3 regions of the Paenibacillus sp. sgz302115 genome follow, and region 2 is predicted to be linked to each of the others. Evidence: riboswitches for the same ligand, from Rfam matches in the RefSeq annotation. Region 2 holds a riboswitch; each other region holds the start of a gene.
The links. Region 2 has a riboswitch for cobalamin ahead of AC0LWN_RS22955 (DUF4430 domain-containing protein). Riboswitches for the same ligand answer to the same signal wherever they lie in the genome.

Region 1 (10,078 bases), on a different contig from region 2:
AGCTGGATGGCAGCTCTGCGGGTGCTTTTGACAAGAAAGAAGTAACGGTGAAGGTGCCTTATACACTGCGGCCGGGCGAAAAGGCGAATAAGGTTGTAGTCTATTATGTAGCGGATAACGGTGCGCTGGAGCCGGTGAAGAGCACCAAATATGATCCGGCTTCGCAGACTGTAACGTTCCGTCCGCAGCATTTCAGCAAGTATGTACCGGCGCATGCCGATGTGACCTATAAGGATCTGTCCAAAGCCGAGTGGGCCAGAGAGTCCATTGAGGCCTTGGCGGCCAGAGAGGCGATCACCGGAGTGGGCAGCGGACAATTCGATCCGAATGGACGTCTCAGCCGGGCGCAGTTCATTACGATGCTTATCAATTCATTTGATCTGCAGGATGCCGCCGCCGTCTCCCCGTTCACAGATACTCAGCCGGGCACATGGTATTACACCTCTGTAGCCTCGGCCCAGAAGCTGGGCATTATCGAAGGCAAGCCGGATGGCAGCTTTGGAGTGAATGACAGCATTAGCCGTCAGGATCTGGCGGTCATGCTGTACCGGGCTTTCAAGGTTCTCGGGCTGGAGTTGGGCGGATCGGCGGCAGCGGATGCTGCATTCAGCGATAAAGCCGAGATTGCGCTGTACGCCTCCGAAGCCGTTGCGGCAATGCAGCAGCATGGGATTGTGAACGGCTTAAGCGGCAATGTCTTTGCACCTAAGGGGTTATCGACCCGGGCGCAGGCAGCGGTTATTTTGTACAGAACGCTTTTGCTCCATTAGGGTTTAGCCCTATGTAAGAATGATGCTACTGAAAAGCTGCTTCCGGGCGATACCCTGGGGCAGCTTTTTCTAGTATGTCCAGCGGGGATGAATGTCCCGGATGGGGGCTTGCGAGCCCTTTGATAGACAAGGCGCTTTTGTTGTTGACGAACCGAAAAGAAGAGTTTTATAATATTAATATAATCATTAAATAATTAATAAATATATTAATTTAAAGAGAGGCGGCATTTTTCATGGCTCAACGTATTGTGCTTAACGCGGATATCCGCAAGGGAACGATTAACCGGAACATCTACGGGCATTTCTCCGAGCATCTGGGACGCTGTATTTATGAAGGCATCTGGGTAGGAGAGGATTCACCGATTCCGAATACCAAGGGTATCCGCAATGATGTTGTGGAAGCGCTTAAGGAAATCAAGGTGCCGGTGCTGCGCTGGCCGGGCGGCTGTTTTGCCGATGAATACCACTGGAAGGACGGCATCGGGCCGCGTGAAGGCCGCAAACGGATGGTCAACACTCACTGGGGCGGCACGGTTGAGAACAACCATTTTGGCACCCATGAATTTATGGAGCTGTGCGCCATGCTGGAATGCGAGCCGTACATCAACGGCAATGTGGGCAGCGGTACGGTTCAGGAAATGTCGGAGTGGGTTGAGTACCTCACCTTTAACGGCGTCTCTCCGATGGCTGAGCTGAGACAGAAGAATGGACATCAGGAGCCTTGGGCTGTGAAGTATTTTGGCGTGGGCAACGAGAACTGGGGCTGTGGAGGAAATATGCGTCCTGAATATTACGCGGATCTGTACCGCCAATATCAGACGTATGTGCGCAACTACGGGGATAACCGCATCCACCGGATCGCCTGCGGCCCGAACTCGGATGATTACAACTGGACGGAAGTGCTGATGCGCGAAGCCTCCCGGTTTATGGATTCCATTACGCTGCATTACTATACGGTCCCTGGCACCTGGGAGCAGAAGGGTGCGGCTACCGGCTTTGAAGCTTCGGAATATTTCACAACGCTTGAAAAGGCGCTGCACATGGAAGAGCTGATTACCCGCCACAGTGTGATCATGGACAAATACGATCCCGAGAAAAGAGTCGGCCTGATCGTCGATGAGTGGGGAACCTGGTATGATGTGGAGCCGGGCACGAATCCCGGATTCCTGTACCAGCAGAACTCGATCCGCGACGCGCTGGTGGCCGGACTGACACTGAACATCTTCCACAAGCACAGCGACCGTGTGCGGATGGCGAACATTGCCCAGACGATCAACGTGCTGCAGGCGGTCATTCTGACCGAAGGGGAGAAAATGCTGCTTACTCCAACGTATCATGTGTTCAACATGTACAAGGTGCATCAGGATGCCGAGCTGCTGGATTTGACGGTGGAGAGCGGCTCTTACAGCATAGGCGGACGGGAAATCCCGGAAGTATCCGCTTCGGCTTCGGTCAACGCGGAAGGTGTGATTCACGTCAGCCTATGCAATCTGAACCATGCGTCTATAGCTACGCTTCCGCTGGAGCTGCGCGGTCTTGCAGGCCAAGCGGCAGATATCACCGCCACTACGCTTGCCGGGGCAAAGATTGACGCCCACAACACCTTCAGCGAGCCGGAAGCGGTTGTTCCACAGCCGTTCACTGCATTTACGCTGGAAGGCAATACGCTTACTGTAGAACTGCCGGCGATGTCGGTGACGGTACTGGAAATTACACCGAAGGCGTAAAAGGAGTACAGCTATGGCGACTACCACTGGCTGCAAAGGCTGCCGGGACGAATATAAGGTTACAGAAGCGCAGATTGCCCGTATTCTGGCATCCTCCATGTTCAATGAGGATAACACCGCTTCGGATCAAGTGTATGCGGAGCGCATTGCTCTCTGCGGAGCCTGCTCCAAGCTGCAGGACGGTGTGACCTGCACCGCCTGCGGCTGCATTATACCGGTTGTTGCGCGGCTCAAGGCGCGTGGCTGTCCGCTTCCCGGCGGCGGACTCTGGCAGCCGGTCACGGAATAAGCAGGCGGCGCAGAAGGCTTGCAGCCAGCGCCGCCTGAATTGAAAAGCCCCTATTCTCCGCATGCAAATGTGCAGCGGCGATAGGGGCTTTTTATTGTGCTTATGCCTTCGGCTTGAGCGGGACATCCTTCAGGTCACAACTTAAGGAGCAGCCGTTTCTTTGGCATCGGCGCTGTCCGTATAAAACAGCTCAACCAGCATGTCTTCATTATAGTTGCCAAAGCCTTTGCCGAAGAGTGTAAGTCCGCCGACATGCTCGGCATCCTCCTCCACCGACAGCCTGAAGGTCCACTGCTTGCTGCGGATGCCCACCTCATCCAGCGTCACCCCGGAGAGCTTGAGTCCGTCCATGTAAGTGCCTTTGGAAGTAATGCGCAGCTGTTTGAGCAGACCATACTGATTGGTAAGCGGATGCCACCAGGCGGGCGTATATTTGCCTCTGCTGTCTCCATAGTCACCGGGACTTGTCCAGTAGCCCAGCTTGACGCCATTCAGTGTAAAGGTGATGTCCGAGGGCCAATTATTATTGATGGACGGAGCCTCGGAGGCAATTTCCATCGTAATGACCAGTTCCTCCGGCTGCTCACTGGACAGCAGAAAGTTGGGGATCTTATACTCGACGTAGCCTTTGCCGAACCAGAGAATCCCCGCATTCATCCGCTCCAAATCCCAGAAATAACGCGGGTCGTCGAAACTGCCGATGATTTGCTCCGTAGTGGCAAGCCCGCAGGTCGGCTCAATCTGAAAGTCGGAATAATGCCCCACGGGCAGCTCGATGCGGTAGCTTTTGCGTTCGGCTCTCCCCGGGCCGGGAAAAATAATCTCCGCACCTTCTGCGGCTAGCGTGCAAATCTTTTGCAGACCGCTCCGCCCGGGGGCCATATGTGTCTGAATCAGCCCGGCAGTCTCCAGTTTGCGGACATGCATGGTCATAATGGCGCTGCTGAGCTTGGCCGCTGATGCCAGCTCCTTAACGTTCATTGGCTGAACGGCAAGCAGGCGGAGCATGCGGAGGCGCACGGCGCTTGATAAGGCTTCATATACAGGCAGTGATTCTTCGGTAAGATCGAGTTTCATAGACAGCCTCCAGGACAGGTTAGAAAATAAGAGTTCATATATAGTTAATAATTATATTATTCAAATGAGCTTCTTACAAGCTATGCAGCTCTTTACAGGCGCTTCCACTTTTATCACAGACACCGGCCGGCCATGTCCGTTATGATGTACAGGATGAATCAGCGATGAAAACAAGGTGCCTTTGATCGTACAAAGTACCTCAAGGGGTAACAGGGAATCGGGTGCAACTCCCGAGCGGTCCCGCCACTGTAAGGAAAAGCCAGCCTTCACGATGTCACTCGGCAGAGCGCCGGGGAAGACGGGGGTATGACGCCAGCATTCCAAGCCAGGAGACCTACCTTGTTTGCGCACACACGACTCTACGCGGATAGGAGCGGTGTACGAAGAGGTTCAGAGAAGAGGGTGTGCCTGCATAATCTTACCGGCGGGACAGCAGCCTTCTCTTTGTGATCTTTCGACGTACATATAACTCCCACCCTCTGAGGGCGGGAGTTTTTTGGTTTGCAGCAGAAGAACAACTGATGAAAGGATGGAGGAGAGAATGAGCAAGCGCAGTTTTTGCAGCTTCGCAGTGCTGGTTGGCGGGTTTACGGTTTATTTTGCGCTGAATGAGCCGGGTACAGCCGAAGCGATGCATATTATGGAGGGATTTTTGCCGATAGGATGGGCTGTGTTCTGGTGGGTGGCCTTTGTGCCGTTCTTTGTGCTTGGAATCATGAAGCTGAAAAAGATGACCCAAGACAATCCCGAGCTGAAGCTGCTGCTTGGGTTGTCGGGTGCGTTTACCTTTGTATTGTCCGCACTCAAAATGCCTTCGGTAACCGGGAGCAGCTCACACCCCACAGGGACGGGACTTGGCGCCGTGATGCTGGGGCCGCTGCCGATGAGCGTGATCGGCTCCATTGTGCTGCTGTTTCAGGCGCTTTTGCTGGCGCACGGCGGAATAACCACCCTCGGGGCGAATGCGTTCTCGATGGCTGTCGCGGGTCCTTTTGCTGGATATGCAGTCTATAAGCTGACGATGAAGCTTACGGAACGCGAAAAGCTGGCGGTATTCTGCGCAGCAGCGGCGGCTGATCTAATGACCTATGTTGTCACGTCCTTTCAGCTTGCGGCGGCTTTTCCGTCGGCGGACGGCGGTATGCTGGCTTCTTTTGTTAAATTCGGCGGCATATTTGCCGTGACCCAAATTCCGCTGGCCATCAGCGAGGGGTTGCTTACCGTGCTGCTGTGGAACTGGCTGAAGGCCTATAGCCCGCAGGAGCTGTCGCTCTTGAAACGGGGAGCCAAAGGAGGAAGCGCAGAGTGAAAAGCAAATGGAGAAACGGGCTGATGCTGCTGGCGGTTGTTCTGCTGGTGGTGCTGCCGCTGCTGCTGGTGAACGGGGAATTCGGCGGGGCCGACGATGCGGCCGAGGGAGCGATTTCGGAGATTGATCCTAACTATAAACCTTGGTTCAAGCCCCTGGCCGAGCTGCCGGGAGAGACGGAAAGTATGCTGTTTGCGCTGCAGGCGGCAATTGGAGCCGGAATTATCGGCTATACGATTGGTCTTATGAAGGGGAAACGGGAGCGGCAGCAGCAGAAATGATCAGAAGAATTGATGCGTTGTCCCACAGCAATGCGCTGCGGCAGCTCTCCCCGATGTGGAAAAGCCTGTTCGCCGCAGTCATGCTCGCGCTCTCCTATGTGCTGCATCCTGCGCTGCAGGCTGTTATTGCGCTGTGGATGATCCTGTGGTGCCTCCTGTATGCAAAAATCCCGCTCAGCGCCTACGGGCTGCTGTTCGGCACGGCGCTGCTGTTCTACCTCCTGAGCGTTCCGGCGCTCATGGTGGAGGTGGGCCGTCCAGCTGCAGGAGAGGCTGCGCTGTCATTGCCGCTGCCGGGGACGGCGCGGTACATCTACATTACAGCGGAGGGCGGATTGCGGGCGGGCGTGCTGCTGGCACGGGTAGCGGCATGCCTGTCCTGCTTCTTTTTTATTATGTTTACTACGCCGTTCGGTGAACTGCTGCAGGTGCTGCGCAGGCTGCGTATGCCGCAGATCGTGCTGGAGGTGATGCTGATTATGTACCGCTTCCTGTTTCTGCTAAACGATACGGCACACGGCATGCTGCTGGCCCGGCGGCTGCGCGGCGGCAAGAGAGGGTTCATGCCCAAGCTGCGGGAGGCTGCCGGAATGGCGGCAGCGCTGTTCGCAAGCACCATGCACCGTTATTACGGGCTGTCGCAGGGGCTTGTGGCCCGGGGCTTTACCGGGGAGATTCCTTTGCCGCCTTATGTGTCCCGCCCAGTGCCGCGGAGATTCGCTTTGGAGGCCTATGCCGGAATCGTACTTCTGCTGCTGGCACAGTTGTGGATTACATATCAATAGATGAAGTGAAATGAGCTGAAGAAGGAGAGCATTATGGACAACAAGGATTACTGTCTGGCCTTTGAGGGAGTGGTGTTCCGTTACCCGGACACGGCGGAGCCCGCACTGCGGGAGCTGACCGTCTCCATTCCCAAGGGTGGCAAAACAGCGGTGCTCGGCCACAACGGCTCCGGCAAATCCACCCTGTTTCTGCATGCCGTAGGCATTTTGCGGCCGCAGGCGGGGACGGTGCAGCAAGCGGGAAGCCCTGTATCCTACGCCAAAAAAGAGCTGGCCGCGCTGCGGCACAGAGTCGGCCTTGTTTTTCAGGACCCCGAGCAGCAGCTCATCTTAAGCACACCGCTGGAGGATGTGTCATTTGGGCTGCGGGGGATGGGGATGGATGAGGCGGCGATTCAGATGCGCTGCACTGCGGTGCTTGAGCAGATGAATCTGACAGCACTGAAGGATAAGCCGGTGCATCAGCTCAGCCTGGGCCAGAAAAAGCGTACTGCGCTCGCAGGTGTGCTGGCGATGGGACCGGAGCTGATTTTGCTGGATGAGCCAACGTCCTATTTAGACCCGGTGTCCGAGGCGCAGCTTCTGGAGGGGCTGGATACCATTCACCGCAAGGGCACTACGGTCGTTATGGCAACGCATGACATGAACCTGGCCTACCGCTGGGCGGACTGGATCATCGTCCTCGATCAGGGAAGCTGCGTTGCCTCCGGAACGCCGGAGGATATTTTTGCCCGGAGGGAAGCGCTGCAGGCGGTGGGCCTTGAGCTTCCGCTGCTGGCCGATCTGTGGCACAGCCTGCCCCGCCGCTTGACTGCAGGGCACAGCGCGCCCCGGAATGCGGGAGATTTCAAAGCGCTGCTGAGCGGGATGCTGGGCGATAGCGGGCAAGGGGATTTTTGAAAATGTAAGAGATATTAAGTTTCACTGAAACGGATACCTGAAGGCAAAAAGGAGAGTAGCTGTTTCGGATGCATAGGCTCCTTGTAAGGACGCCCAGCCGTTCTACTCGGAGCGCGATGTGAAGGGATTGCGGCAGCTAGTTTGATGTCCGCAGGTGTTTGAGGGTTTGCGTAGTTGTTTGGAGGCGGTTTGAATATTTTCGCCGTACTCCCTCCCGGTTTACGCAGCCTCTGTAATTGTAAAAGGTGCAATAGATTTTGAGCACAACTGGCTAAAAGAGTAATCTGGTGTATTTTGTGCAACAGAAATTTAGATAATGCACGTATTGCGGGAGTTTTGTTCGATTCTAGTGTATGAAGTGCAATAGAATTGTAGGTTCTTGTCTTTGGAGTAGATTCTGTTGTAGAAAGTGCAATCGCTATAGCAAATTGGAGTTTTGAGGACGAAAACTAAAGGGGGAACAAGGGTGAAGAAACAAGGAAAGCTGCTGATTATAGGCTTTGGTCCAGGCAGGCTGGAGCACATTACGGGCCGTGCTCTGGCTGCGCTGGAAGAGAGTGAAGCCGTGATCGGCTACACGACATATGTGGACCTGATCAAGCCGCTGCTGCGGCATCAGGAGATTGTCGGCACAGGCATGACCGAGGAGGTCAGCCGGGCCCAGGAAGCGGTGTGCCGGGCAGAGGCGGGACAGACCATTGCCGTAATTTCCAGCGGGGACGCAGGCGTATACGGAATGGCTGGGCTGGTCTACGAGGTGCTGATTGAACGGGGCTGGAGCCGCAATGAGGGGGTGGAGGTTGAAGTCATTCCCGGCATTTCGGCGATTCAATCCTGTTCCTCACTGCTGGGTGCGCCGATTATGCATGATTCCTGCACGATCAGCCTTAGTGACCACCTTACGCCCTGGGAGAGCATTGCGGCGCGGGTGGAGGCGGCGGCAGTTGCGGATTTCGTGATTGCCTTTTATAACCCGCGCAGCGGAAAACGGACCCGCCAGATTGAAGAGGCGCGTCATATCCTGCTACGTTACCGCGATCCTGCTACGCCGGTCGGCATTGTCAAAAGCGCCTACCGCGACCGCCAGATGACGGTGGTCACGACTCTTCAGGACATGCTGGAGCATGAGATTGGCATGCTCTCCACAGTCATTGTCGGCAACTCAGCCACGACGGTCTATGAGGGCGTGATGATCACGCCGCGCGGCTATGAGCGCAAGTATAGTCTTGGGGCCGATACGCAGGCACTGAAGCCGCATGAGCGGCTGCGGACCGCAGCGGAGCCGTGGTCTTTGGCGGCGATGACCGGGGGCGAAGCCGGCCGGGATGCCGTGCTCCGAGCCGGAGCAGCGCCGGAGGGGGGCGCAGGCACTGGAGCGGGCGCGAGGACAGCGCTGAATGCGGGTGAAAGAGCGGCTGAGAATGCAGCGATGGGCCTTGGCAATGGAGCGAACGAGCAGGCAGTAGAGATTACGGGCAATGGAGCGGGCAAGCTGGCTGCGTTAAATGCAAGATTATCCATTGCTCCGGTGGAGCAAGTGAAGAGCATGGGTTCCGGCGATCTGTCAGCAAATCCGTCCGCAGCCTGCGAACTGGAGATTGCTCCGGCAATTGGCAGCCGGACATTCAGCGGTGAGCAAATGAAGCTGCTGGCAGAGCTGGCAGGCGCTGACGGGAGGCTTGTGTACACCAAAGACGGACACTTTCTGCTGCGGAGCATCCAGGCGGAGCAAGCAGGAATAGCCGATGCTTTGACGGCGGCCGGGTTGAACGTTACTTTGCCGGGGGATTTTGTGAAAGTGATCACCTGCGGGTTTTGTGAGCTGCGAAAACAGGATGCGCTGGGAGCGGCGCAGCGGCTCTACGAACAGTTGAACGGCCAGCACGTGCCGCGTGAGCTGCGCATTAGTATTGCCGGGTGCGGGATGGCCTGCAACTCGGCGGTTCTGGAGGATATCGGCCTGATCTGGTCCAGAGGCAGCTATGAGCTGTACCTCGGCGGCAAAAAATCCGGGCGGGCCGCCCATCCGGGCAGCCTGGTCCGTGAAGGAATGAACGAGGACGAAGCGGTAGCCGCAGTAATGGAGGTTGTTCGGCAATATCGTGCGGAAGGCCGCATGAATGAACGATTTCATGCTTTTTATGAGCGGATGGGTATGGGCAGTAAGGATATGACAGTGGAGGACAGCGGGAAGAGAACCGTTCTGCTCGTAGGTCACGGCAGCCGGGTAGAGGAAGGCAATGAAGAGCTGCGTGAGTTCACACGAATGCTCGCCGCCCGCAGACCGGAGCTGGCTTTTGAAACCTGTTTTATTGAGCTGTCCGCACCCTCCATTTCCGAAGGCATTGACCGGTGTGTGCAAGGAGGAGCAGCAACAATCTATGTTGTTCCGATTATTCTATTCGCGGCGGGCCACTCCAAGCTGGATATTCCGATGGCGCTGGATGAGGCCAAGCTGAAATATCCCGGTGTGGAGTTTGTGTATGGATGTCCGGTTGGCGTACAGGAGAGAGCCGTGGATATTTTGCTGGACCGTATCAGGGAGGCTGTGCCGCTGAACGAGCCGGAATTTATGAGCAGCCTGCCCGAAGAGATGAATGCTGCCGGGCTGGAGACTGCGGCTGCAGTGTCTGAAGCTTTGGAGGCCGGAGCTGCCTGTGCCGGGGCGAGGCATTCTGCAGTTGAAGATAAAGATACAATAGTGCTCTTAATGGGACGTGGGGGCAGCGACCCCGATGCGAACAGCGATTTCTTCAAGCTGACCCGGCTGCTCTGGGAACGCACCTCCTATAAAAGCGTCGAAGCTTGCTTTATTGCCATTACCAGGCCTTTGCTGCCCGAGGGTCTGGAGCGCTGTCTGGTTCTGGGCGCGCGTAAAATTGTGGTGCTGCCGTATTTGCTGTTCAACGGGCTGCTGATGCAGCAGTTTAACGAAACGGT
Region 2 (10,078 bases):
GCTGCTTTTGCCCGCCGGAAAGCTCATGCACCGGCTGATACAGCAGCGGCTCCATCCCGAACAGGCCGCAGATCTCGGCAAGTCTGCTGCGCATGACGGCGGGCGGAAAGCCCATATTTTCCATCGAAAAAGCCAGCTCATGCCACACGGTATCCATTACGATCTGCGCGTCAGGGTTCTGGAACACCATTCCAATCTCTCCGGCAGCAAGGTCGGCAGGCAGTTCCGCCAACGGCTGGCCCTTGTACGCGATAGTCCCGCTAACCTTGCCCACTGGCGTTAGCTCGCGCTTCAAATGGCGCAATAGCGTCGTTTTACCGCAGCCGGAAGGGCCGCAGAGCACGACGAACTCGCCCTCTTTTACCGTAAATGAGAGCTCATGAAGCGAGTCTCTGTCTTCCTCGGGATAGCTGAAGGATAAACGTTCCGCCGCGAGGATCTCCATAACCATTTCTCCTTTCCTTCCAGCGCCAGCGGCGTCAGCACGAACAAGCAGAAGCTTGCATACATTGCGGCATCGCCCCAGCCAAAAAACATCGGCTTCATGCGCGGATAAATTTCCAGCATTCCGTAGCCCTGCGTCCAGAACAGCAGCGGAATTAGTCCGCTGACCGCCAGCAGCAGCAATACGGCTTTATCCAGCAGGTCCAGCCTGTAAGCTCCATATACAGTGCGTTTCCGAACGCCATAGCCGCGCGCTTTCATGGAATCAGCCGTTTGCAGTGCCTCCTCCAGCGACCAGGTCAGCAGCACTTTGAGCAGGGTCATGCCGTCTTTCATTCTTTTGCGCAGACCGCCCGTGTGAATGTCTACTCCCCGTGTCCGCTGAATCAGGGTGATCTGCCGCAGACGCCGCTGAAACAAGGGTACAAAACGCAGCGCCATCAACGTCAGCAGTGTCGTCCGTGGCGCAGCCGCTGCGAACAGGTACATGAATTTATCTGCCGTCACCGTGTAGTTGTAGGAGATAAACAGAACAAAAAGGGTCAGCAGCACAGCCGACATCATCAGCCCGTACAAAACGGCCTCCAGTGTAACCGGCTGATCCATAAAATAAAACAGGATATGCGCGCCCCGGTGTGAAAATAACGGATTCAGCACAGTCACAGAGCCGGCCATCAGCAGATAAAAAGGCAAGCCGCGCAGCAGTTGACGCCCCTGTCCCTGCAATAGCAGTAGGACCGCCAGCCCGGCAATCTCCGTTGCCAGGAAAAGCGGATGAAACACCAGAACGGCGAACAGCAGCAGTCCTGCGTAATACACCAGCGCTACCAAAGGATGCATGGAGCGGAAGCCGCTGTTCATTGCACGTCAGCCCCCACATCCTTGCCGAGATCAAGCGTGTACAGCCACTCGACAGTATCACCGGGGTTCAGCGTATAGCTGCCCGCGCCTTTGCCCGGAACTTTTCCGTTGACCTTGTATATCCAGCCGCTCTCCGGGCCGTGATCAAATTCATACAGATTATCAATGCCTTCTACATAGGCGAAGCTTTTGGCTCCCTGGTATTCCATTTGGATTTTTTGGCTGCGGGTGATGCGCTTCAGCAGGTCGAGCACACTCTCCCCTTTACGGATTTCAACGGCGGCTGCCGGCAAAATCGTCCCATGCTCGCTGTCTCCGACAATGGAGAGCGTGACGGTGTTGACAGCTTCGGCTGGCTTCGCCGGAGCTGCTGTTGGAGCGGCCGAAGGCTTCGGAGCCGCTGTAGGGCTTGCCGGGGCAGCGGCCTTGGACGTTGCCTTCGGCTTTGCGCCGGCGGACGGCTTCGCGGACGCGGCGGGCTTGGCAGGCGCTGCGGGCTTAGCCGCAGCAGCTTTGGCGGGCGCCGCGCTTGCGGAGGCCGCGCCGGGTTTTGCCGCGCCAGATGCCTCCGGCGCGGCAGTGCCGCCCGTAACGGGAGCCTGCTCCGTTACGGCGGAAGCGGGCGGCGCAGAAGCAGCCGCCCGAACAGGCGTCCCGGCGGATTCTGCGCCGGACGGTGAAGCCACCGTGCCGTCCGCTGTGGCGGAAGGCACGGGGCTGCCTGCGGCGTCCCCGGTTACCGGGGACGCTGTGCTTATGGGCTGCGGGCTCTGCACCGCAGCCGATCCCGCGGCGGGGCTCTGCTCCCCGCCGGAGCCGCAGCCGAATAGCAGCAGCGCGGCGGCCAGAAGCAGCAGCGGATAGATTAGCCATTGCTGGATGGACTTCGACATGAATTTGGACACCTCCGGGTAAAAAAGGGAAAGGAACGAGGGCAGTCAGACTGCTCCCCCGTTCCGTTTCTTTTGACAATATATTATGCGCCGGGCTTGCAAATTAAGGCAATCTTACGGCTACAACCGCAGCCATTTCCCGGGTCACAGCCGCTGCGGGATCAAAGGCTCCGCCGAATCCGGTCATATAACCCAGCTCCGTTACGGAACGGACGGCAGATACAGCATAGCTGCTGATCCGGCTTTCATCGGAGAATTTCCCGGCCTTAGCCGCTGCTCCTGAAGCTGCACTCTCCAGCTTGAACGCTCTTGATATCATAACCGCCATATCCTGACGGGAGATGATCCCGCTAGGATTAAATGTTGTCTCCGTAACCCCATCGACAATACCAAGCGTCTTCGCTTTGGCCACCACTCCATAATACCATGCGCCGGGCTTCACGTCGCTGAATACCGAAGCTGTTCCCGCCGCAGCCGGTTCATTACCGGTAAGTCTCAGCAGCAGGGCCGCAAATTCCGCACGGGTAATCTTCTGCTTCGGCGCAAAAATCAGGCTGTTCACGCTGACGCCTTCCATCAGCTTCTTGTCGTAGGCCTTGCGCACCGCGTCCAACGCCCAGGCTGAAATCTGGCTTTCATCGGTAAAGACTGCACCAACAGATACACCAGACGGTGAAATACTGAACAGCTTGGCTTCTCCCGTTAAATAACGCTCATAGGCGGTCAGTGCAAGCAAAGCCTGCTCCGTAGCCACACTGTTCGCGGGTTGACCCGCTGTGTGGGCATATCCGCCGTCCGCCTGACGGAAGGAAGCCAGATGGCTGAGCAGTCCGCCTTTGGCTTTTACAAACCGGGAATCATTCGGACCGATGCCCGCTGCGGCCAGTGCAATGATAACCTGCGCCGTGCTCTCACTGTTCTCAACACCAGCCTGCTTGTAGCCGCCGTCTTCCTGCTGCTGCTGCGACAGCCAGGTGATCGCTTTGTTCATTGCGGCTGCAGCCGCAGTCTGATTCGTGTGTGACGAAAGCGCAGTAACCGCCATTGCAGTAATATCCGGATCAGTGGCTCCGCCTGCCGTCAGCGGGAAGCCGCCTTCCTTGCTTTGCATAGCCAAAAGGGACTCAATCAGCCGCTCTTTGGTCCACTGCGCACCAGACGGCACACTGTAGTTTCCGCTGTCCAGCGCAATCAGCGCAAAAATTAGCCCGTTGCTGCCCTGGTTCAACATATTGCTGTTGTTGTAGATTTTCTCAATCAGATTATAGCCGCCGAACTTCTGCGGATCTGCACCCGCAGCCGCAAGGCCCAGCACCAGGCGCTCATAGTCTGTAACCTTGCGGAACTGTCCGTTGCTGTCAGCAAGCTGCGCCTTCACTCCCGCAAGGTAAGCAGCAGGCACTGTATGACCCGAACGGGCCAGGCCCACCGCCTGCCAATCGCTAAGCTCTGCGGTCGCTGCAACTCCCTTGGCGGTAGCTGCAATATCAGTCCCCAGCTTCTCCTGCTGCGGTTCCCATTTGCTGCGGTCAACCACGGCATAATCCGTGAAATGACTGACCTTGCCGGTAATGACTCCTGTCTTGACATCCAGTACGGATGGAACCGGAATCCAGTATCCTGTAGCCGGATTCAGCCAAGCCAAAGCCAGATTAGCAGGGTTGTATACGGCTACTGGCACAGTAATGGACAAATCAACCGGCTTCACAAATTTCGTGCCATCCGGGCCGAACGTATACAGTCCAGACACCAGCTCCTTGCGGCTGGAGTTTGTCTCCTTCATGCTGATCTTCACCGTACCGGATACCGCCCCGGCCGGAACGAGCAGTTGTACTTCACGGCCGCCGTCCTTCAAGGCTGCTGCCGAACCCGGAGTTACCTCCTGCTCGAAGGACGCCGTGTTCGCGGTTAATTTCTGACCCAAAGCGGCTGCTTCAGCTGCCGTCATTGGAGCGCTCTGATTCGTAACTGCTGTAGTCTGTCCCACCTGATTCAGCGGAAGATTATTGTCTGCCGTAATATCTACGGTTCCGATACTTCCCGGAAGGCCGCCTGCAGCTGGGTCAACAGTGTAATCTGTCGTGTAGAACCAGACCAGAGCATCGCCATTGCTTAATTTGTAGTCGCCGGCACTGTAGCCTGGCTCTGTACCATTTACGGAGTACTTCCATCCACTGTTCGGCCCACGGTCGAACTCCTTCAGGCCGTCGATTGAAGTGACATAGGGACTTCCTCCGGAGGTTGTGCTTGCCACTCTGCTTCCCAATTGGCGGACCAGCAGGCTGTATGCCGTCTCGCCAGCATTCAGAACCACTTGAGTGCTGGGCAGAATCGTTCCCTTGGCGCTGTCGCCAATAACCGAAATCGTTGCCGCTGCCGGCTGAGGCACCACTACCGGATCGGTCACTGTAAGCGGCTGCGTATAGCGGGCAATGCTCGGCGTGCTGTCCGCAACATATCCGGTTACAGCGAGCGTGTATGCACCCGCAGGCAGACCTTTTTCAAAGGTAGCAGTACCCTGCTTATCTGTAGTTGCGGTTGTACCGCCAATCGTTACTTGCACGCCTGCTGCCGGTGTAACCACCGGGTCAGAGGTAAAGGTGGTATTATTCCATACCCACTGCTTCTGCGCAACCGTAACGGTGAACTTCTCACCAGACTTCGGCTGTGCCGGAGAAACCGTGAGTGAATTTACAACATGAGTGTTGTCACCGGTATAGTAGACCAGCACCTTGTCGGACTGCTGTAATACAAAATCATTCAGCCCTACCTCGGGATAGATCCACTCCCCGCCGCGCGAGACTGCAAATCCCCAGTAAGCTTGCTTGCCGTAGGTTCCATTCTCAATTCCGTCAATGCCCCATACAAAGATGCCGAAGGAAGATTCCGTAATCTTCAGCGGAATATTACCGGATGTAGCTAGCTGCTGCAGTGCGTCAAACGCATTGTAAGCTTCCAGCGTGCCACTTGCGACCGGTCCCTGCGGACCTTCAATGGACAGATAAGCTGTCACATTGGCCTGGGCTACTTTGAGGGATTGCGTATGACGGGCAATCTTCGGCGTGCTGTCCGCAACGTAGCCGGTCACCGCTAGCGTGTATATTTTGGCGGACAGACCATCCTTAAAGATAGCTGTACCTTGACCATCCGTAGTTACAGTTGTACCGCCAATCGTTACCTGCACCCCTGCTGCCGGGGAAGTCACCGGATCATTGCTCAATGTGGTATCATTCCATACCCATTTCTTTTGTGTAACTGTAACGGTAAAAGCTTCTCCCGGCTTTGGCTGCGCTGGAGCAACCTGCACCGTATTGACCACCTGGGTATCCCCGCCGGCATAATAGACCAGCACCCGGTCAGAGGCTTCCAGAACAAAATCGCCCATCCCGACAGACGGGTAGATCCATTCGCCGCCGCGCTGCACTGCAAAGCTCCAATAACCTTTATACGTTCCACTCTCTATTCCATTAATCCCTGAAACATAGCTGCCAAAAGAGGACTCTGTAATTTTCAGCGGAATATTGCCGGACGCAGTAAGACTCTTCAGTGCCTCCAGCGCAGTATACGCCTTCAGCGTGCCGTCAATAACCGGACCTTGCGGTCCTTCAACCGACAGAGTGGCTGTTACATTTCGTGCGGTAACCTTTAAGTCTTGCGAATATTTGGCGACACTCGGAGCATTCCCCGGAATGTAGCCGGTCACGCTCAGTGTGTAATCTCCCTCAGGAAGACCCTCTGCAAAAACAGCCTTGCCATCCTTGTCCGTAGTTACCGTCTTACTCCCAATCGTCACTTGCACACCGGCGGCATTTGCCGTTACCGGACTGGGGGTGGATGTGGCATTGTCCCATACCCATGTTTTTTTGGTGACATTGACGGAAAAAGCTTCCCCTTCTCTTGGCTGCGCCTTGGAAAGGGTAACCTTATCTACCAGCTGCGTATCGCTTCCCGCATAGTAGACCAGCAGCCGGTCTGAATCCTTCAGCTTGAAGTCTTTCATTCCGACATCAGGATTCACCCATTCGCCGCCGCGGGATACCGCGTACATCCAGCCGTCATAGCCGCCGTAGGTTCCGGCTGAGATACCGCCGATGCCTGTAACATAACTGCCGGAAGGATTTGTAAGCTTAAGCCCCTTCGCCAAAGCTACCTTCTCAAGCGCGTCGAGAGCATTGCTGGCATAGGCTTTGCCTTCGCCCAGTGTTTGTTCCGGTCCTTCGATCACCAGCGGCACATAGACTAGCGGATTCTGCGCTACCGGTTTGGAAAAGTCATACAGCTTGCCGTTTGCCCCGCCGCTGAACAGGTTATAAGCCACCAGCGCCTGAAAAGCCTGCTCGGTAGCCAGCACATTAGCGTTGCCGCCCTGCGTATGGGCGAAAGCTCCGCTTGCGAGACGGAAGCTTAGCAGTCGGCCTACAAGCTCCGTTCCATTCTTGGTGAACTCTGCACCGGCAGGGTCCACTCCGTAAGAAGACAGGCCGATAATGGCCTGGGCCACACTTTCGCTGCTATCTCCGTAGCCGCCGTTGCTGCCCTGCTTGGCAGACAGCCAGGCTACTGCTTTTTGCCCTGCTGCTCCTGCAGCGGGATCATTTTTATGCGCAGCCAGCGCCGTCAGCACAATCGCTGTCATATCCGGGTCGCTCGCTCCCGGCAACAGCGCAAAGCCGCCGTCGCTGTTCTGTTTGGACAGAATTTCACTCAGCAGTTTTGCCTGATTCCATTTGGCATCGGCTGGAGGCGTATAGCTGCCCGAATCCAGCGCAAGCAGCGCGTATACCGGAGCATTCAGTGTCTGGCCGCTGATTTTGTCGCTATTATAGATGCGCTCCAGCAGATTATAGCCCGCTGCCGAGCCGCTGCCCGCAAAGTTCGTGGGGTCACCGCCAATCGCCCGCACCGCGAGCACTATCCGCGCATAGTCCGTAACGTTCGGGAAACTGCCCCCCGCCGTCTGCACCTTCTGCGCGAGCGCCTGAGCATAGCTCTCCGGCACACGGTAACCCGCCTGGGCCAGACCGATAGCCTGCCATTCGGATGCCACACCGCCGCCCAGAATATACTCGGCAGCCGTATATGTAGCTTGCGAGACCGTAACCTCTCCACCGGATGCCGCCGCCGCATTGGCTACGGCTAAGGATTCCTTATTTGCAGAAGCATCTGCCGCATATACGGCTTCCGTAACACTGTTAACTCCTGTAGTTGCGGAGGACTCTGCTGCGGCAAAAGCCTCTCCCGCTGGAACAACAGCATTCCCTGTAATCGAAAGCACCAGCAATAAGACCAGACCAAGCGTAAAGGACTTGGCAGATAAAATTGTCTTCATCTTCAACCTCTTTTCTATAAAATGGATTGCACCGCGCAGCAGTAGAACAACTGCTGCAACATAAAAGACCGCCCTCGTAAAGGGCGGCCCGGGAAGAATACAAATTAAGGCTGCAGTGCTCAAAGCTCCGTACGCAGTCCATCTGCAATGTTCCCCATTCTCACCCCACGAAGAATAGAAACGGTTAAGAAAAAGGCAGGTCTCCTGGCTTATGCCTCATCGCTGCTCTTGGCCTTCCCATCCTTCTCCCCGGACAGTGGCCGCTCTAAGAGCCGCTCCGCATTTACAGTGGCGGGACCGCGCCGGATTTGCACCGGCCTTCCCTTTTAAGCTGATTCTATTGTTTTCACGAATAGAACCCGCACCTTTTTCAATAGCTTATAAAATTTTAATATTCTTAATCATATCTAGTATTCCCGTGTATGTCTATAGAAAAGCTGTTTCATCGCCGCAGCGGAATGGGAGTGGTGGTAAGTGGTGCGGGGAGTACCTTGGGTAGCAGATCGGGGCGAAAGTGGTGCGGGGAGTACCGTGGGTAGTGGATCGGGGCGTAAGTGGTGCGGGGAGTACCGTGGGTAGCGGATCGGGGCGTAAGTGGTGCGGGGAGTACCGTGGGTAGCGGATCGGGGCGAAAGGGGGTGCATAATGGGGAGTGGCACGAGCAGGGCGCTGGGCAAGCGGCTCGGCCGGCAGAAATAGTTGGAAAAAAGTACACTAATTCCTCCAGCACCGTCTCCAGGGGGAAAATAGGTGGAAAAAGTATCATTAAAACAGCGTTTCTCCCCACCAAAGGACGAAATATGCTCGATTAGTTTACTTTTTTCCACTTAATACTGAAATATCTTGATTGTTACTTGAATTAGTGGGAGAAAATCCAATTAGCGCTCATGAGCTGCATTCGAAAATTAGCAAAGATGCGCTGGAGCCGGAAATTGAGCTGAGTTGAGCCTCTACTGGTATTTGTGGAAGTCGATTCACTGTGGGTAAGGTGAGCGGCTGCTGGTTACCGGAATATATGCAAAAAAATCCTGAACAGCACGTGCCGCTAACCCGGCTTACCGTGCTGTTCAGGATCATGTGCGCAGCGCTTAACCCAAGCTGCTGATCTTATTTGGCTTTCTTGCCCGGACTTGGGCTCGCCGTGGGCGAAGGTTCAGCGGCTGAAGAAGCATCCACCCCAGCGCTCGGGGTGCTGTCTGTTACAGCACCCAATGCCGGCTGCAGGGTTAGCGTGTACTCCCCTGCCTTGATCACGTCGCCGGCGGCCAGCTTCGCGCCGGCCTCCAGCTGCACCGTCACCTCGTATGCGGATGCCTCCGGCACCGCTCCCGAGGCTCCCGGGCTTCCCTGCGCGGTGTCACCCGCCGCAGGTGAAGGCGTGGCCGCGCCGGCGTTCCCGCCCGCGGCCTCTTCGTTCACGGCGCCTTCGTTCGCGCCGTCAGCCCCTGCGGATGCGGCAGCGGCATCCGCGCCTTTGGCAGGCGCGCTCGCTTGCGCGCCGCCCTTGGACCCGGCGCCCGCTCCTTGCGCGGCGCCGTCAGCCCCTGCGGATGCACCAGCGGCATCCGCACCCGTGGGCGCGCTGGCTTGCGCGCCGCCCTTAGACCCGGCGCCCGCTCCTGCGGCGCCGTCACCCCCGGCAGGCGCGCTCGCAGACGCGCCGCCAGAGCCTGCGGCTGCATCGCCAGCAGCCGCCTCCGGCGAGACGACCTGGCAGCTGCCGGTCGTCGCCTTGACCTTGTAGTCCTCCGTCACATTGCCGGAGGACACTACGCTGATCTCCGCCGGATGAAAGGCGGAGCAGTCGGCGGCAGCAGCAAAGGTGAACACCAGGCTGCCGCTGGTTGCCCCGCTGCCAAGCCGGACGGTGGCGGGTGGCAGCCCGCCGGCCCCGTTCGTAGCGCTTGGCAGCGCGCTGCCTTCCGGCAGGGCAGTATCTGAGCTGTCCTGCCGGAGCATGCTGATTGTGATGATCGCAGCAATCAGCAGGACACCTATGACGCAGCCGGAGATCAGGATTTGAAATCGGCTGCGGCTGACCCACCGCGCCAGCGGCGAAGCCAGCTGGGAGCGCGCTTCGTTATAGACATTTTGCAGTGCCGGGCCTGCGGCGGAGACATAGCTTTTGCGGAAATCCCGGTTCTTGAACGCCTCGCGGTCACTGCTCGTGAAATATTTCAGAATCGCCCGCCGGTAGCCCGGCCATAGCTTCTTATTCGATATAGAAAATAGCGGTTTGCCCTGTGACCAGGCCAGGAAACGGTACACCTTCTCTTTGTCATTTCCCGCCTTGCGCTTCACCAGCTCCAAAAGCGTGTCATAATCTAGCGGCCCGTCCTGACGGTCACTGCTGTGATAAAAAGCCAGCGGCAGACGTTCGAACGGCTCGATGCTGCGCGACTCCTTCAGCCAGCGCCGTCCGAGCAGCTGCACATCATCCAGCTCCCGCGGCGATAGACCGACAAATATCTCTTCAGTCGGGTTCTCCTCCCCGAACCAGCGGTAAGCGGCCCGGAGAGCGCCCATCTTTTGCCGGGTAATTGAATCCAGA
Region 3 (10,078 bases), on a different contig from region 2:
GCGGATATCGTTCCAGTTCAGAATGCCCGAGCATTCCCCGTCGATGATGCGGGTGGACTGGTTCGGGGCTTCGGTATTAAAAATCTTTTGCAATTGCATTATTATTTCCCTCCTGTATTATGCATGAAGCGGTGTTCAGCCTGATATTCTCATTGAAACGACTATGACTATATAGTGAAACGTTTGAAAGAAAGAACGCTATTATGGCAGCCTCCGTGCAGATAAATGTATTTACTGCAGTTATTTACTGCTGTGGAGCCTTTTCATGAGCTATAACTGTAGTTTCTGCAATTAAAAATAGAGAATTCCTGCAATTTAGCCGATTTCCGCCTGGATAATTGTACAGAGTGCAGCTAAATTGTGTTTATCTGCCAAATGCCAGGCTATAGCTGTACAAAGTGCAGTTATTCGGCAAGGCAGGGCGGTGCGTGTGGAGCTGAAGAGGCGAGAAAGATCGCCGAAGGCTCTGCACCGGAAAGCCTTCCGGCGCAAAACCGGCAATCCTCAGTCTAAGCTGTCTGCGGATTCCGCCGCGAACAGCGGCCGGAAGCCCCAACGTTCCTCGTAGTGACGAATACATCACCGTTTTTCTATGCAAGGCATTAAGATAATTAGCTCGCGCAAGACTCGCACTCTTCTATAGTCAAGGCACGGCTCCGCACGTAATAGGTCGATTTCAGTCCGCCCTTCCAGGCGTTCAGGTGCAGCGCCAGGAAATCGGTGGCCTTGATGTCCGGAGTCACGTACAGGTTGAAGCTCTGTCCCTGGTCAACGTGGCGCTGGCGGGCCGAGGCCATGCGGATTGACCAGTTCTGGTCAATTAGGAACGCCGTTTTGTAGTACCAGATTGTCTTCTCGGACAGATCCGGGGCCGGGTTGGCGATCTTGTAGGTGGTTTTCTCCTCGTAGGAGAGCAGCTCGTAGAGCGGATCAATGCTGGCTGTGGAGCCGGCGATGATCGAGGTCGAGCCGTTCGGGGCAATCGCGAACATCCAGGCGTTGCGCACGCCGTCAGCAGCGACTTCCTGCTGCAGCTGACGCCATTGCTCAGTCGTCACATATTTGCCTTCCTGCTCGCCGCTGGTATAGCCGCGTGAGGTGAAGTAAGCGCCAGTCTCCCAGTCAGAGCCGGCAAACTTCGGATAACGGCCCTTCTCGCGGGCCAGTTCAAGGCTAGAGCGCACTAGCAAATAGTTAATGTGCTCGTACAGATGATTGTTGTATTCCACGGCTTCCTCGGACTCCCAGCGGATGCCCTCCAGCGCCAGCAGGTGATGCAGGCCGAAGGTGCCGAGACCGACAGCACGGTATTGGCTGTTCGTATACTGAGCCTGCAGCACTTCAATATTGTTGATGTCGATAACATTGTCGAGCATGCGGACCTGAATCGGCACCAGACGCTCCAGCACACCGGCCGGAACAGCGCGGGCCAGGTGGATGGAGTTCAGGTTGCAGACTACGAAATCGCCGGGGATTTTGGAGATGACAATCCGGGTCTGGCCGTCCTTCGTAACAAGCTCCTCCTGCTCGATCACTGTAGCCGACTGATTCTGCATAATCTCCGTGCACAGGTTGGAGGAGAAGACCATCCCCTGGTGGCGGTTCGGGTTGGAACGGTTCACCGTGTCACGATAGAACATGTAAGGCGTACCCGTTTCAAGCTGCGATTTCATAATCCGCTTCATGATGTCGATGGCCGGAACCGTGATGCGGGAGAGCTCCAGATTGGCGGTAGCTTCGGCATATTTTTCGCGGAATGTGCCTTGCCCCAGCTCCTCGTCATAGAAGTCTTCCAGACCCAGTGCGCGTCCATTGGCATCCTTCCAGCCCATAACCTTCTTCACTTCATGCGGGCAGAACAGATTCCAGTGGCCGCGGGCCTCCACAGCCTCCATGAACAGATCGGGCAGGCAGACGCCGTGGAACACGTCATGCGCGCGCATCCGCTCGTCGCCGTTGTTCAGCTTGAGGTCGAGGAAGGCGAGAATGTCTTTGTGGAAGACGTCAAGGTAGACGGCGACGGCGCCTTTGCGCGTGCCAAGCTGATCTACGCTGACAGCGGTATTGTTGAGTTGGCGAATCCAAGGGATGACGCCGGAGCTGGTGTTCTTGTGACCGCGGATATCGGAGCCGCGGGCCCGCACCTTGCCGAGATAGACGCCGATGCCTCCGCCCATTTTGCTGAGCCGGGCCACATCGGTGTTGGAGTCGAAGATGCCTTCGAGGGAGTCGTCCACAGTGTCGATGAAGCAGCTGGAGAGCTGCCCGGCAACCTTTTTACCTGCGTTGGACATAGTTGGTGTAGCAGCGGTCATGTAGATGTTGCTCATCGCCCAGTAGGCTTCTTTTACCAGATCCAGGCGTTTCTCTTCCGGCTCAGTGTGCATGAGGAACATGGCGATGATCATATAGCGCTCCTGCGGCAGCTCCATTACACGCCCGTCAAAATCATGAGCCAGATAACGGTCCGAGAGAGTCAAAAGGCCGATATAATCGAACAGCAGGTCGCGCGTATAGTCGATGCAGCCGCCAAGCTCCACAATCTGCTCCTTGGTATAGTAGGTAAGCAGCTCTTCGCGGTAGATGCCTTTTTTGACCAGATCGGTGATCAGGGGGTAGAGCTCGCCATACGGTTCGTCCGGGTAGGCTTTGTAGCGGCGGTTGACGGCAGCTTTTTTGTACAGGGAAGTCAAAAGCGACCGCGCAGCAGCAAACTTCCAGTCCGGCTCCTCCTTGGTTACAAGCTCAAGGGCGCTCATCGTGAAGGCGCTGCTGATCTCTTCTCCGCTAACCTCGTCACGGCGCAGCTTGGACTGCACTCCGCGCAGCAGAGTTTCTTTGCTTAGCTGGTCAAGACCTTTCAGGATACGGTCGGCGTATACGGAGAGGCGGATTTCATCAAAAGCCAATTGGCGGTTGTCGGGTTTCACTACGAGCTGTGGCATGGTTCATACATCCCTTCATTTTTTTGGGTATAATTTTCAATATCAAAAATTGAACTATATGAGCGCAGAAGGCGGCCCGCATTTACGCTTGGCCTGCCTTTTGAAAGTTAACGTAAGTTATAGCTCAGCCGGTTGCCAGTGTACGATCTCCGTACCGGCAAGACTGGCTGGAATGTTAATAATCCGCTGGTTGCTGCTTCCCCGGTAGGGGAGGGTGGTGTCTTTAAGCTCTTCCACAAATCGGCCGTCAATGACCACGTGGCACAAGGACAGCAGGTTCCACTCCGGTGAGCCGGGAGCGGCTGTAAGCTCTTCGTAAGTATAGCCTGTGTAAATCCAGATAGAGAAGTCCGGCAGCACACTGCGCAGCTCCTGAATGAAGCCCGCAGCCTCCTCTGCCGAGAAAAAAGGATCGCCGCCTGCCAGCGTCAGCCCGTCCAGCAGCGGATTTGCGGCCATTTCCGCAATAATCTCCCGCTGACGCTCCAGGGTGAAGGGCTCGCCGAAATTGAAATTCCAGGTCTTCGGATTGAAGCAGCCCGGGCAGCGGTGGCGGCAGCCGCTGAGGAAGATGACGGCCCGCATGCCCTCTCCCTCGTTGATTGATTCAGGGTAGTAGCCGCAAATATTCATAGATGCTTAACGCGATCCCGTACTTCGGCTTGCTTGGCGGCGTTGAAGCGGGTCTGATAATCGCCGGTCAGATAGCCGGTTACCCGGCGCAGGCGGCGGATATGCACATCGTTCTCATGCGCGTCGCAGGAAGGGCAGTTCGTGCCGATCACACCTTCATAGCCGCAGGCCGAGCAGCGGTCAATCGGATGGTTGATGCTGAAGTAGCTGACCTGCTGCTCAAGCGCGTACTTGATGATCTTCACAAAAGCCGCCGGATTGCTGCGGGCATTGCCGTTCAACTCGACATAAGAGATCGCGCCGGCGTTGCAATATTCGTGGAACGGAGCTTCCAGGCTGATCTTCTGGGCTGCGCTTAGCTCATGATAGACCGGGACATGGAAGGAGTTCGTATAGTATTCACGGTCGGTAACGCCCGGAATGGAACCAAGCACCTTGCGGTCCACCTTCGTGAATTTGCCGGACAGTCCTTCAGCCGGTGTGGCGAACAGCGTGATGTTGAGGTTAAGCTCCTCGCTCTTGCGGTCGCAGTATTCCCGCATATGGCGGACGATGGCGAGCGCTTTGGAATGAATCTCCATATCCTCGCCATGGTGCTTGCCGTACATCGCCTTCATGCACTCTGCCATCCCGATGAAGCCGATGGACAGACTGCCGTGCTTCAGCAGCTCTCCTACGCTATCCTCAGGGGCCAGCTCTTGACCGCCTTCCCAGACCCCTTCGCGCATCATGAAATCGGAGGCTTTGGCCTTCTGAGCAGCCTGAATGCGGAAGCGGTGGAGCAGCCCATCCAGAGCGATGTCCATGTAATGGTTCAGATCATCATAGAAGCCTTGCTCGTCGGCTACCAGGCGGCGGCCTGTAACCGTGCCGTGAGCCAGCCCGAGACGCACCAGGTTGAGTGTGTTGAAGGACAGATTGCCTTTGCCGGAGCAGTGGTTGCGTCCGAAGCGGTCGCCCAGTACCCGGGTGCGGCAGCCCATTGTCGCAAATTCAGTATCCGGGTCAGCCGGATCATAATACTGCAGGTTGAGCGGCGCATCGAGATTAGCGAAGTTCGGATACAGTCTGCGCGCGGAGCACTCGGCGGCCTTTAGGAACAGCTCATAGTTAGGATCGCCCTGCTGCTGGTTGACACCTTGCTTGCATTTGAAGATCTGGATAGGGAACACCGGCGTTTCACCGCTGCCCAGGCCGTTCATGGTCGCCGTCAGCAGTGAGCTGATGACGAGCTGGCCCTCTGGCGAAGTGCAGGTACCATAGTTAATGCTGGTAAAAGGAATCTGACCGCCCGAGCGGCTGGACATCGTATTCAGGTTATGTATCATGCTCTCTGCCGCCTGCAGCGTCTCGCTCTCCGTCTCCTTCAGGGCAAAGCGGAAGGCCCGAGGGTACTGCTCGGCCAGATCGCTGCGGCTCATGGTAACCTCGCCGAGATGCTCGCCGGCTTGTCCTTCTTCGAAGTACTCCAGTCCTTTACGGAACAGCTTGGCGAAGGATTTCGTTACATAAGGAGCCAGATCGAAATCCAGCTTGTTGGCGGATACGCCGCCGTACTGGGCATTTTGCTGAGACTGGAAAATAATCGCCACCAGCGACATCGCGGTCATAATCGAGTTCGGTGGCCGCACACTGCCGTTGCCGGTGTTGAAGCCTTCGCGGAGCAGCCGCTCGAACGGGATAAAGATGCAGTTGGTTGTTCCGATGACGTACTGGTCCAGGTCATGGACATACACCACATTATCGAGGGAAGCCTGCACGAGCTGCGGCGGCATTGTGAAGTTGCGGGCATACCACTTGGAGTATTCACTGCCGAACTTGCTCATTTTGCCGGAAAAGCTCTCCCCGTTCAAATTGGCATTCTCACGCAGCAGATCCAAATCCCGGCTGTCGATAATATCGCGCCCCAAATGGATAACTTCCTCTAACATAACCTCTTGTGTAGTTTGTTCAGCGTTGTACCGTTTCTCCAGCAGCGTCATTGTGCAGCACTCTCCTCTCGATATATAAGAACGTTCTAACCAGGCTAACTGACATTAATAAAAAAGCATCTCCCGCCGAGGAAGACGGAAAATGCCCGGATGCGTAGCGCAAATAACCGGAGCGCGGATATTTGCGGATGGTCTCCATGGAAATAAGCTTTCCCGCAGAAGCCGATACCTGAAGGCAATAAGGATTATCGCCTTCAGGTATCGGCAGCCTTGGCTCCCCGTCTTAGGGAAGGCTAAATCTGCTTGTGCAGGCCGCATGCGGACACCTCTCCTGTTCCTCGCAGGCGTAAATAATGGTGCCCGGAAACAGGCAGGTCTCCTGGCTCCCGGTGAATCCTTAAGGCGCCTTCCCAAGGGGAATGACCCTCAGTGGCATGAGCCTCAGGATACTGCTCTGCAGCGCTTCATGACGCTGTCGAGCATCCGGTTACAGTGGCGGGACCACAGCGGATTTGCACCGCGCTTCCCTATTAAGCTTCAGCACTCCTGTAGAGGTGAAGCACCTGATTCCACTATATTTTGTTGTCGCTATATAAAATTAACCCAATATATTGTGTTTGTAAATACTTTTTTGCAAGTCCGCGCCCCGGGCGGGTTCAGCCGCTTTACGCACAGATGATCCACAGCTAGTCCACAGATGTTCCGGAGTTAGTCCACAATTCATCCACAGATAATCCACAGAATAACGACAAATTTTGCCGGATCCGATTCATAAATTGTCCCAAAAAACGCCACAAAGGCTTCATATCTGCAGTGAGTGCAATCATAGGATTTCGAGGGAAGGGATGCTGGGGCTTCAGGCGATTTGTGACGCCAGACAGGAGTTGTTACAATAGAAGGGACTGGAGACTTATATATAGGAGGGATTTCGAATGGCTATTGGCGAAGTAACCGTAATTCCGATCGGCACAGGCAGCACCAGCCTCAGCAGCTATGTGGCCGGTATGCAGCGAGTGCTGGAGACGGTGGAGGGCATTACCTACGAGCTGACATCTATGGGCACAATTATCGAAGGACCGCTGCCGCGGATTCTCGCTGCTGTAGAAGCGCTGCACGAATCTCCTTTTAGAGCGGGTGCACAGCGTGTCTCTACTTCACTTAAGATAGATGACCGCCGCGACAAGGTCTCTACGAGCCGCAGCAAGCTGGAGTCGGTGGAGCGCAAGCTGCTGGAGCAATAGTTCCGGGAGACTAGACCGAAGGAAGAGCGGGCAGGCTGGGGTTAAAGGCAAGGACTATGAGAGAAAGGGTTGCGTTTTTCTCCAGACGCTGTATAATGTATTTTGTTTGACAGAAAAAGTATGCTTTAAGCTGGTGTAGCTCAGGGGTAGAGCAACGCACTCGTAATGCGTAGGCCGGGGGTTCAATTCCCTTCACCAGCATCCTTAAGAATTCAATCATGGCGCGGCTTCCGGGGTTTTGGGGGTCGTGCTTTTTTTGTGGGGAAAAAATATCCATGTTATTCTGAAATACTCGAATAACATGGAAGTGAATTCAATGGGAAAAGGTATATCCCTCGAATACTTTTAGCCCTTCGGCATTTAATACTTTTTCTATTACGACCGGCTTATGTGGACTTTTTTCGATAACTTCCTTACATGAAATCATTATATTACTGCCTGCAATTTCTGCCAGCTGATCATGTGACACACTATAGACTATTTTTCCTAAATTAGACCATACCATAGCTCCTGTACACATTACGCAAGGTTCACAGCTGGTATACAAAGTATATTCATTAAGATCAAAAATGTTGTTCTCAGAGCAAAAAGTGCGTATAAGTCCAATTTCAACATGATGTGTAGGATCACAATAACTATTTATTTTATTTTCTCCATACATTACAATTTCGTTATTTTTTACTAAGATTGCACCGAAGGGTTCATTTCCCTCTTCTCTAGCCTTAAAAGCCATTTTTATAGCTACTTCAATAAATTGTTCATCGTTATTTATCATAAATAGCACCTCCTGTATAACACTACTATAACATTTAGGCGGGTGGCATTTCGCATGGCAAAATCATGGTTAGACCTTTAAAGCACAGTTTACGGACTTTCGGGGAGATTTACATATTGTTCCATATCCAATATACTAAACAGTATTGAGTTCGGAAAGTGCCGACAACAATATGGATAGGGGCGTGAAGAAATGGTGTCGCAGCCAGGTATATTTTTTGGAGGATTTAGTGTATTTGCATTCTTAGTTTGGCTGGTATGCACTGGACTAGGGATCTATGCTTTTGTTCTATTTGTGAAGCTTGCACGCAGAGGGATTGTGGCTTTGGATCTATATAATCATGCCAAAAATCTTGAAATCCGCCAGCGGTATGAGTCCGTTAATAAGGATGGTAATGATGAGCACTAAGAAAAAATCCGTAATCCTATTCACAGCTTTACTGATCTTCATGGCGGCCTTTTTGCAGCCTGGACTTATCTACGCGGCGGTTGACGGAACTGTTATCGACAGTGGAACAAAAGATAGGCTGACAGAGCAATATGGGCTTGAAAAACCGGAGCCGTCAACTTCGCCCTCCCCGGGTGGAATTGATGCGGGAACAAGCGCCCCGGCTTTATTTTTTGTTGCAATGCATAGGATGATTGTTAATCCTTATCTTTATATGATTCCAGAGCTTATACACCATTGGATTCATTGGAATGGGGGAAGCCTACATGCAGAATGAACGGGTGAAATTTATAAATCCTGAAACCTTGCCGGTATCCTCCGGGTACACGAGTGTGGTGGAAGTCAGGAATGCACGGACGCTCTATATCTCCGGACAGATAGCCATGAACAAGGATGGCCAAGTTGTAGGGGCAGGGGATCTGGCGGCACAGACAAAGCAAGTATTTGAAAATATCAAAGGCGCCTTGGAGGCTGCGGAAGCCAGCTTTGATGATGTGGTGAAATTGACGTTTTTTGTGACCGACATTTCCAAAATGCAGGTTGTCCGGGATATTCGGGACCAGTACATCAATACCCTCAATCCGCCGGCCAGCTCAGCAGTTGAAGTCCGCAAGCTGATCAGGGATGATCTGTTGATTGAGATTGAGGCCATCGCCGCCGGGAGCTTATAGAGCTTTGGATTGCATTTTTTGTTAGGGTGAGGAGGCGGCGACAATGAGATGCTTGACGATCCGGCAGCCCTGGGCGACATTGGCCGCTCTTGGAGAAAAGCAATTCGAAACCCGTTCATGGAGAACATCTTATCGCGGTGAACTGGCTATTCATGCCGGGATGGGCATAGACAAGTCCGTGTGCAGACAAGAGCCGTATAAATCGGTATTGGCCCGGCACGGATTCACCGCTGACAATCTGCCCGCCGGAGCCATTATCGCCACATGCCGCCTTACCGAGTGCCATGAGGTGACTCCTGAGAATGCCGGGGAGGGTTGGCCGGGCGGCAATGAATATATTTTTGGCGATTATGCTGAAGGGCGGTTTGCCTGGAAGCTGGAAGGTGCAGATTTGCTTGCTGACCCCATACCTGCTAAAGGACGGCTGAGTTTCTGGGAGCACCCTGTCCCGGAGAGGGAGTAGTATTCTCTTTGGGGAGCTATCCAAGCTGTTTAGTGGTATGATTGGGTTAGCTCGCGGGTAATCTTAGTATATATGTTTTGAAGCGCAGTCTTGCGCCAGGAGCTAATCCGGATACACAGGAAAGGGCGTATGCATAAGGAATGGGAAGTCTTCTTATTGCGTGGCTTTGTATGCTTTGCTTGTTTTTTACGTTTAAGGACAAGGTGAGCCGAAAAATTCTATATCCTGTAGCGCTGATTGTTATTCTTGGCTCGCTGGGCTATTGGAAGGTATTAATGTGATTGTTATCCACTTATGGTCTTGCCGGCTTTTATGGCGGGGCCTTTTTTTGTGAGAAAATAAGGCATTTAGCTGCTTCGCATCCGGGAACTGGAGATATCCAGCTTCAGGTATTTGCGCATATGGATCGTGGCCTGAGTGGCAATGATATGGTCCAGCAGCAGCATCCGCTCATGATACCCCCGGCAGACAAATTTGACCTCCATACCGTCCTCCCGCCGTAGTTGTTCGTAGACCTTGACGCCCCGTGTTCTCATTTCAGCACGCACATCACGCAGATCAGCGGTTGCCGCATTCGCGGCTGTATTAAGAACCTCTATGTAGGGGGCGGGGGTGCGCAGCTCCTTGGACAGAATGGCAGCATCGCGCTCAAAAGCCGATATAATCAGCGGCAGCATAATATAAGATTTGACCAGCGTATTGTCTGTACTCTCCACCCTATGCATGGGATTCATCACCTCATAAAGAGAACGTATATTCGCATTGTAACCCGGCCTTCAAAAAATAATCAATAGTATTTTAAAACAAGTCGATAAATGTGATAAATTTCACAATAAAATCAGAAGAATTATTTTATATTAAAATTGAAATATTAAAGATTGAAGCTTGAAAAAATAAAGCACCTCAAAAGGAGAATTGTGATGATTCATGAAGGAAGTCTCCGCCGTGGTTTGGTATTCGGTTTGCTCCTGA

Region 1: another riboswitch for cobalamin. It lies ahead of AC0LWN_RS24905 (energy-coupling factor ABC transporter permease); the one in region 2 lies ahead of AC0LWN_RS22955 (DUF4430 domain-containing protein).
Region 3: another riboswitch for cobalamin. It lies ahead of AC0LWN_RS29670 (anaerobic ribonucleoside triphosphate reductase); the one in region 2 lies ahead of AC0LWN_RS22955 (DUF4430 domain-containing protein).

Annotation. Positions count from the first base shown of each region.
Region 1 is NZ_JBVYOK010000017.1:87,431-97,508, forward strand. It holds gene AC0LWN_RS24885 (S-layer homology domain-containing protein) at 1-770, shown strand, start outside; gene AC0LWN_RS24890 (alpha-N-arabinofuranosidase) at 1,004-2,497, shown strand; gene AC0LWN_RS24895 (DUF6171 family protein) at 2,511-2,786, shown strand; gene AC0LWN_RS24900 (ArsR/SmtB family transcription factor) at 2,928-3,863, opposite strand; cobalamin riboswitch at 4,020-4,219, shown strand; gene AC0LWN_RS24905 (energy-coupling factor ABC transporter permease) at 4,405-5,172, shown strand; gene AC0LWN_RS24910 (energy-coupling factor ABC transporter substrate-binding protein) at 5,169-5,453, shown strand; gene cbiQ (cobalt ECF transporter T component CbiQ) at 5,450-6,238, shown strand; gene AC0LWN_RS24920 (energy-coupling factor ABC transporter ATP-binding protein) at 6,272-7,138, shown strand; gene cobJ (precorrin-3B C(17)-methyltransferase) at 7,605-10,078, shown strand, end outside.
Region 2 is NZ_JBVYOK010000014.1:113,773-123,850, reverse strand. It holds gene AC0LWN_RS22970 (ABC transporter ATP-binding protein) at 1-445, opposite strand, end outside; gene AC0LWN_RS22965 (energy-coupling factor transporter transmembrane component T) at 361-1,305, opposite strand; gene AC0LWN_RS22960 (DUF4430 domain-containing protein) at 1,302-2,198, opposite strand; gene AC0LWN_RS22955 (DUF4430 domain-containing protein) at 2,302-7,527, opposite strand; cobalamin riboswitch at 7,705-7,911, opposite strand; gene AC0LWN_RS22950 (GAP1-N2 domain-containing protein) at 8,635-10,078, opposite strand, start outside.
Region 3 is NZ_JBVYOK010000029.1:49,974-60,051, forward strand. It holds gene AC0LWN_RS29655 (ribonucleotide-diphosphate reductase subunit beta) at 1-99, opposite strand, end outside; gene AC0LWN_RS29660 (ribonucleoside-diphosphate reductase subunit alpha) at 612-2,945, opposite strand; gene nrdG (anaerobic ribonucleoside-triphosphate reductase activating protein) at 3,063-3,578, opposite strand; gene AC0LWN_RS29670 (anaerobic ribonucleoside triphosphate reductase) at 3,575-5,560, opposite strand; cobalamin riboswitch at 5,862-6,091, opposite strand; gene AC0LWN_RS29675 (MTH1187 family thiamine-binding protein) at 6,442-6,750, shown strand; tRNA gene AC0LWN_RS29680 (tRNA-Thr) at 6,880-6,951, shown strand; gene AC0LWN_RS29685 (nucleoside deaminase) at 7,064-7,525, opposite strand; gene AC0LWN_RS29690 (hypothetical protein) at 7,718-7,933, shown strand; gene AC0LWN_RS29695 (hypothetical protein) at 7,923-8,249, shown strand; gene AC0LWN_RS29700 (RidA family protein) at 8,239-8,643, shown strand; gene AC0LWN_RS29705 (ASCH domain-containing protein) at 8,687-9,106, shown strand; gene AC0LWN_RS29710 (YhjD family protein) at 9,454-9,831, opposite strand.